2 regions of the Streptomyces sp. UC4497 genome follow, and region 2 is predicted to be linked to the other one. Evidence: riboswitches for the same ligand, from Rfam matches in the RefSeq annotation. Region 2 holds a riboswitch; the other holds the start of a gene.
The links. Region 2 has a riboswitch for S-adenosylmethionine ahead of ACYSUO_RS27260 (aminotransferase class V-fold PLP-dependent enzyme). Riboswitches for the same ligand answer to the same signal wherever they lie in the genome.
Positions count from the first base shown of each region.

Region 1 (3,399 bases), on a different contig from region 2:
TGCAGAATTGCCCCCTCCGCTTCTCTTGCGGAGGGGGCAATTCGGTTAACTCTGCGTAGAACTGAATGGATCAGCCGCCGGCGACGGCCGGAATGATCGAGACGCCGGCGCCGTCCGGCGTCGCCGTCTGGAGGCCCTGCTCGAAGCGGACGTCGTCGTCGTTCACGTACACGTTCACGAAGCGGCGCAGCTTGCCCTGGTCGTCGAGGACGCGGGCGGCGATGCCGGTGTGGTTCTTCTCCAGGTCGGCGATGACGTCGGCGAGGGTGGCGCCCTCGGCGGCGACCTCGGACTGCCCGCCGGTGTAGGTGCGCAGGATGGTGGGGATGCGAACGTTGACGCTCATGCTGGTGACTCCTGTTGCTACAAGTTCGGTCGGGCTCAGTGGTCGGTGGCGAGGCCGGCCTCGCGGAACGCGTCCAGGTTGGGCCGGATCGTGGCGGTGGCCTGCGAGGACTCGGCGACCGCGTCCAGCGTCTTGAGACCGTCACCCGTGTTCAGGACGACCGTCGTCAGCGACGGGTCGATGAGGCCCGCCTCGATGAGCTTCTTGGTGACACCCAGCGTGACGCCGCCCGCCGTCTCGGCGAAGATGCCCTCCGTCTGCGCGAGCAGCTTGATCGCGTCGACGACCTGCTCGTCGTTGACGTCCTCCACGGCGCCACCGGTGCGGCGCGCGATGTCGAGGACGTACGGGCCGTCGGCCGGGTTGCCGATCGCGAGGGACTTGGCGATGGTGGTCGGCTTCTGCGGGCGGACCACGTCGTGGCCGCCCTTGTAGGCGACGGAGACCGGGGAGCAGCCCTCGGCCTGGGCGCCGAAGAGCTTGTAGGGCTTGTCCTCGACGAGGCCGAGCTTGATCAGCTCCTTCAGGCCCTTGTCGATCTTCGTGAACTGCGAGCCGGACGCGATCGGGATGACCAACTGGTCCGGGAGCTGCCAGCCGAGCTGCTCGCAGATCTCGTACGCGAGCGTCTTGGAACCCTCGCCGTAGTACGGGCGGAGGTTCACGTTCACAAAGCCCCAGCCCTCGCCCAGCGGGTCGCCGATGAGCTCGGAGCAGAAGCGGTTCACGTCGTCGTAGTTGCCCTCGATGGCGACGAGGTCACCGCCGTAGACACCGGCCATGACGACCTTGCCCTGCTCCAGGTCGTGCGGGATGAACACGCAGGACCGGAAGCCCGCACGGGCGGCGGCGGCGCCGACGGCGCCGGCCAGGTTGCCGGTGGAGGAGCAGGAGAGCGTGGTGAAGCCGAAGGCGCGGGCGGCCTCGATGGCCTGCGCGACGACGCGGTCCTTGAAGGAGTGCGTGGGGTTGCCGGAGTCGTCCTTGACGAACAACTTGCCCTCGGCGACGCCCAGTTCACGACCGAGGTTGTCGGCCTTGACGAGCTTGGTCCAGCCGGGGTTCAGGTTCGGCTTCTCGGCGACGTCGGCCGGGACGGGCAGCAGCGGGGCGTAGCGCCAGATGTTGGCGGGGCCGGCCTCGATCTGCTTGCGGAGCGCCTCGGGGTCGCCGACGGGCAGGTCGTACGCGACTTCCAGAGGCCCGAAACACTCGGCGCAGGCGAAGACGGGGCCGAGCGGGACGATGTTGCCGCACTCACGGCAGGAAAGGCCGGAGGCCGGACCGAGATCAACGGTCTTGGCGGTCGTTTCGGTGGCGACAGTCTGTACAGCCATGAGAGGCGAGGCCCTTTCTCCTCATCTTCCTCGCGACGCATCTCGCCACGAGACGGATTTGGCACCTTCACTAGCCGGGAGCCTCGCGGGCGCACTGCGATGTGCGGAACGAGACCGGCTGGAGGGTTGCCGGGGCTTCAACGGGCCGTATCCCTCTGCCCCTCTGGATGAGCGGTATTCGATTGTGTGGATTCAGTTGTGTGTACGGCAGGCGACCCCCGACATGCGATGGTCACCGGCCTTGTTCAAGACTGTAACCGAAGGCCCGGACCCTTGAGATAGTCGTCCGATGCGCGAGATGGATCACATGTTGGTCCTGAGGGAAGGAACGCAGACCGTGCTGGAAGAGGTCGAGCGCTGGCTGAACAGGCGCTCCTGGTCCGTGGCCGATCACCCGCTGCACCGGGTGATCGCCGCCAAGCAGGCCTCGGGTCAGACGGTAAGTGTCGTACTGCCCGCGCTGAACGAGGAGGAGACGGTCGGCGAGATCGTCGCCGAGATCCGGCGCGCGCTGATGACGGACGCGGTGCCGCTCGTCGACGAGCTCGTCGTGATCGACTCCGGCTCCACGGACCGTACGTCCGAGGTCGCGGCGGCGGCCGGGGCGCGTGTCGAGCACCGGGACACGATCCTGCCGCGGATCCCGGTCAGGGCCGGCAAGGGCGAGGTGCTGTGGCGCTCCCTGTTCGTCACTTCCGGTGACATCGTGTGCTTCGTCGACGCCGATCTGAAGGAGTTCTCCGCGGACTTCGTCTCCGGGATCGTCGGCCCGCTGCTCACCGAGCCGGGCGTGGACTTCGTGAAGGCGATGTACGACCGCCCGCTGGCCGGGGCCGCCGGGCAGGGCGGCCGGGTGACCGAGCTGATGGCGCGCCCGATCCTCAACCTCCACTGGCCCCAACTGGCGGGATTCGTCCAGCCGTTGGGCGGCGAGTACGCGGCCCGGCGCTCGCTGCTCGAGCGGCTCCCGTTCCCCGTCGGATACGGCGTGGAGCTCGGCCTGCTCGTGGACGCGCTGCACACCGTGGGCCTCGACGCGCTCGCCCAGGTCGACGTCGGTGTGCGCAAGCACCGGCACCAGGACGGGCAGGCGCTCGGCCGGATGGCGGCGGCGATCTACCGCACCGCCCAGCTCCGGCTCGCGCGCGGGCACCTCGTCAGGCCGGTGCTCACGCAGTTCGAGCGCGGGGAGGGCGGCTTCGAGCCGCGTACCCACGAGGTCGACACGGAGGAGCGGCCGCCGATGATCGAAATCGGTGAGTACGCGGAGCGTCGCGTCGCATAAGCGCCGCATAATCATATGTTTTGTCTAACTTGCCCTTTATGTGGCTTAGACAATTCAAGGGCAGGTTCAAGGGCAGGGCGGCGTGCGCCGTCACCGCCACCCTCGCCGCCTGCCTGACGGGCATGGCGGGCCTGGCGCCGAGCCCCGCCTCCGCGGACGTGGTCTCCCCCTTCGCCAAGCGCTACGACGAATCGATCTACGGCGACTTCAAGACCATCGGCAACACGGTCATGGGCTGCCCGACGGACGACGCCACGATGGCCGGACGCTGCGCCGTCGCCGCGAACGGCGAGGGCAAGGACAACAACAACACGTTCGTCATGCAGCGGATCAACACCGCGGGGACGACCGACGGCTACGGCTCCAGCACCGGCCGGGTCACCATCCCGCCCGGCGCCCGGGTCGCCTACGCCCGCCTCTTCTACGGCGGC
Region 1 is NZ_JBTYHB010000036.1:72,330-75,728, forward strand. Features, by position in the region: gene ACYSUO_RS34350 (MoaD/ThiS family protein) at 71-346, opposite strand; gene thrC (threonine synthase) at 382-1,683, opposite strand; SAM riboswitch class I at 1,702-1,857, opposite strand; gene ACYSUO_RS34360 (glucosyl-3-phosphoglycerate synthase) at 2,021-2,968, shown strand; gene ACYSUO_RS34365 (DUF7927 domain-containing protein) at 3,007-3,399, shown strand, end outside.
Region 1: it holds a riboswitch for S-adenosylmethionine, as region 2 does, so the genes downstream of both, thrC (threonine synthase) here and ACYSUO_RS27260 (aminotransferase class V-fold PLP-dependent enzyme) in region 2, are expected to answer to the same signal.

Region 2 (3,399 bases):
CCCTACGCATGATCGTCCTCGGCAGCCGACTCCGTACGGCCCCTCAGCCGGGCCGGGCGACCCCCGAGCCGGATCAGGCGCTCGCCGTGTCCGGCACGCAACGCCCGTCCTCCGTGCGGTAGTTCCACCGCGCGCCGTCCTGCACGAGCTCCTTCACGGCGGACACGAACCGCTCCACGTGCTCGTCCGGCGTACCGGCGCCGAAGCTGACGCGGATGGCGTTGAGCGACTTCTCGCCCGGCGCGGCCTCCGGGGCGCCGCACTCGCCCTGCTGCTGCGGGTCGGAGCCGAGCAGCGTGCGCACCAGCGGGTGGGCGCAGAACAGGCCGTCGCGGACCCCGATGCCGTACTCGGCGGAGAGCGCGGCGGCGAAGTGCGAGGAGTTCCAGCCGTCGACGACGAAGGACAGCACGCCCACGCGCGGCGCGTCGTCCCCGAACAGGGAAAGGACCTTCACCTCGGGCACCTCGGCGAGGCCCTCCTGGACCTTGCGGATCAGGTACTGCTCGCGGGCGACGAGGTTGTCGAACCCGGCCTCGGTGAGCGCCTTGCAGGCGGAGGCGATGGAGTACACGCCGATGACGTTCGGTGAACCGGCCTCGTGGCGGGCGGCGGTGGCGTGCCACTCGACGTCCACGCCGCCGTCCGTGCGGCGCGCGACCTTCTTGGACGCGCCACCACCGGCGAGGTACGGCTCGGCCTCCGTCAGCCAGTCGGAGCGGCCCGCGAGGACACCCGAACCGAACGGGGCGTACAGCTTGTGCCCGGAGAAGGCGACCCAGTCGACGTCCAGGTCCTGGACGGAGACCGGGTGATGGGGCGCGAGCTGCGCGGCGTCGAGCACGATGCGGGCACCGTGCGCGTGAGCGGCCGCCGCGAGCTCGCGCACCGGCCAGAGCTCACCGGTGACGTTGGAGGCACCGGTGACGCAGACGAGGGCCGGACCGTACGGGTCGCGGTCGGCGAGCGCCCGCTCCAGGGTGGCGACAGCCTCGGCGGGCGTACGAGGGGCGTTGAGGTACGTGACCCGCGCGTCGCGCCACGGCAGCAGCGACGCGTGGTGCTCGGTCTCGAAGACGAACACCTCGCAGCCGGCGGGCAGCGCGGCGGCGAGCAGGTTGAGCGAGTCGGTGGTGGAACGGGTGAAGACGACCTGGTCGTCCTCGCGGCAGCCGAGGAACTCGGCGACGGCGACGCGCGAGTTCTCGAACAGGTCGGTCGACAGCTGCGACAGGTACCCGGCGCCGCGATGCACGCTCCCGTAGTACGGCGCGTAGGCGGCGACGTCGTCCCAGACCCGCTGGAGGGCCGGCGCGCTGGCGGCGTAGTCGAGGGCGGCGTACGTGACCTCGCCACCGGTGACGAGCGGCACGGTGACGTCCCGGCCGAGGACCTGAAGCGGGGCCGTGATGTCGGAAGGGGCAGCGATACAGGCGGCGGCGTCGACGGAAACAGACATGGGTGAACTCCCTGGCGCGATCAGCGAATTGACCATGCCGGAACCAGAACCACGTGGCTCGACGGCATGGAAAGAAAGATGAAACGGGTACGCGGAGGCGGGGCCGAAACGCCCTATCGCATTCGCTTGCTCACGAGACTGCTCCCTTGAGGACCAGGACCCCAGGGTTGCGAGGGGTCCGCGCTTGCCACACGCCTTGCTGCGCACGGCCTGGTCTTCACCCAGGGCACCCCGCCACGGACGGAGGGTTGCCGGACAGCGGGCTGGGGCCTCAATCGCTGTCACTCATGACCTTGAAAAGCATCCTGCCACACGTCTCGGATACGGCAAGGGCGCAGTCCAAAATTTGGACTGCGCCCTGCGTCACATCCGACGCGTGCTCAGCGGTTGCTGGCCGCCACCCACCGCTCCAGGGCGGCCTTCGCGGCGCCGGAGTCGATCGATTCGGCCGCCCGGTCCATGCCCGCCCGGATCTGCTCGACGAGCGTGCCCTCGCCGGGCCGCACGGCCACCAGGGCCGCCGCCGAGTTCAGCAGCACCGCGTCGCGCACCGGCCCCCGCTCGCCGTCGAGGAGGCGCCTCGCGACCTCCGCGTTGTACGAGGGGTCGCCGCCGCGCAGCGCCTCGATGGGCACGATGTCGATGCCGACGTCGCGCGGGTCGAAGGACTCCTCGCGGACGGCGCCGTCCCGCACCACCCACACGCGCGACGTTCCCGTGGTGGTCAGCTCGTCCAGCCCGTCGTCGCCGCGGAACACCAGCGAGGAGTTGCCGCGCTCGGCGAAGACGCCGGCCACGATCGGCGCCATCCGGGCATCGGCGACGCCGACGGCCTGCGCCTTCACCTTGGCCGGGTTGGTCAGCGGGCCCAGCAGGTTGAAGACCGTGCGGATGCCGAGCTGGCCGCGCGCGGCGCCCGCGTAGCGCAGCGCGGGGTGGAACTTTATGGCGAAGCAGAACGTGATGCCGGCTTCCTCGGCGACCTCGGGCACCCGCTTCGGCGACAGGTCGAGATTGACGCCGAGCTTCTCCAGTACGTCGGAGGAGCCCGAGGCGGAGGAGGCGGCGCGGTTGCCGTGCTTGACGACCTTGGCGCCCGCTCCGGCGATCACGATCGCCGCCATGGTGGAGATGTTGACGGTCTTGGCGCCGTCGCCGCCGGTGCCGACGATGTCGACGGTCTCGCCGGGCACCTCGATCACATTGGCGTGCTCGTACATGCCGCGTACGAGACCGGTGATCTCCTGCACGGTCTCGCCCTTGGCGCGCAGCGCCACCGCGAAGCCGGCGATCTGGGCGTCGGTGGCCTCGCCCCGCATGATCCGGTCCATCGCCCACGCGGTGTCGTCGGCGCTCTGGTCGCGGCCCTCCAGCAGGCCGTTCAGGACGGCGGGCCAGGAACGGCCCGCCGCGGTGTCGCCTCCAGCGGGGTTCAAAGCGCTCATGGCCGCTCCTGTGTGCATCTGTGGGTTGAGGGTGGTGCCGACCCCACCCTATCCAGGTCCCGGGACCGCAAAGAGCCCCCGTCCAGGCACTGGACGAGGGCTCCCGCGGTGGCTTACAGCAACGCTTCAGAGATCAGTGGTGGCCGTGGCCGCTGGTGATCTCCTTGTACTCCTCGGCGGTCGGCTTCGGGATCTGGTTGTTCTCCCCGTAGTAACCGCGCGAGAGCTTGCCGCGCAGCTTCTGCAGCCGCGTGACCTTGCGCTCGACACCGTTCTCGTCGACCGTCGGGCCGAGTTCGACCGGCGCGTACTGCTCGTGCGCCGTGAGCGTGTGCAGGGCCTCCTGGTCGAGCGGCTCGTGCACCTCGATGAACTCACCGTGCGGCAGGCGCTTGATGATGCCGGACTCGCGTCCGTGCAGCACCTTGTCCTTGTCCCGGCGCTGGAGGCCGAGGCAGATCCGCTTGGTGACGATGAAGGCGATGACCGGTCCGA
Region 2 is NZ_JBTYHB010000022.1:79,495-82,893, forward strand. Features, by position in the region: gene ACYSUO_RS27255 (glycerate kinase family protein) at 1-122, shown strand, start outside; gene ACYSUO_RS27260 (aminotransferase class V-fold PLP-dependent enzyme) at 74-1,459, opposite strand; SAM riboswitch class IV at 1,635-1,752, opposite strand; gene trpD (anthranilate phosphoribosyltransferase) at 1,840-2,904, opposite strand; gene qcrB (cytochrome bc1 complex cytochrome b subunit) at 3,038-3,399, opposite strand, start outside.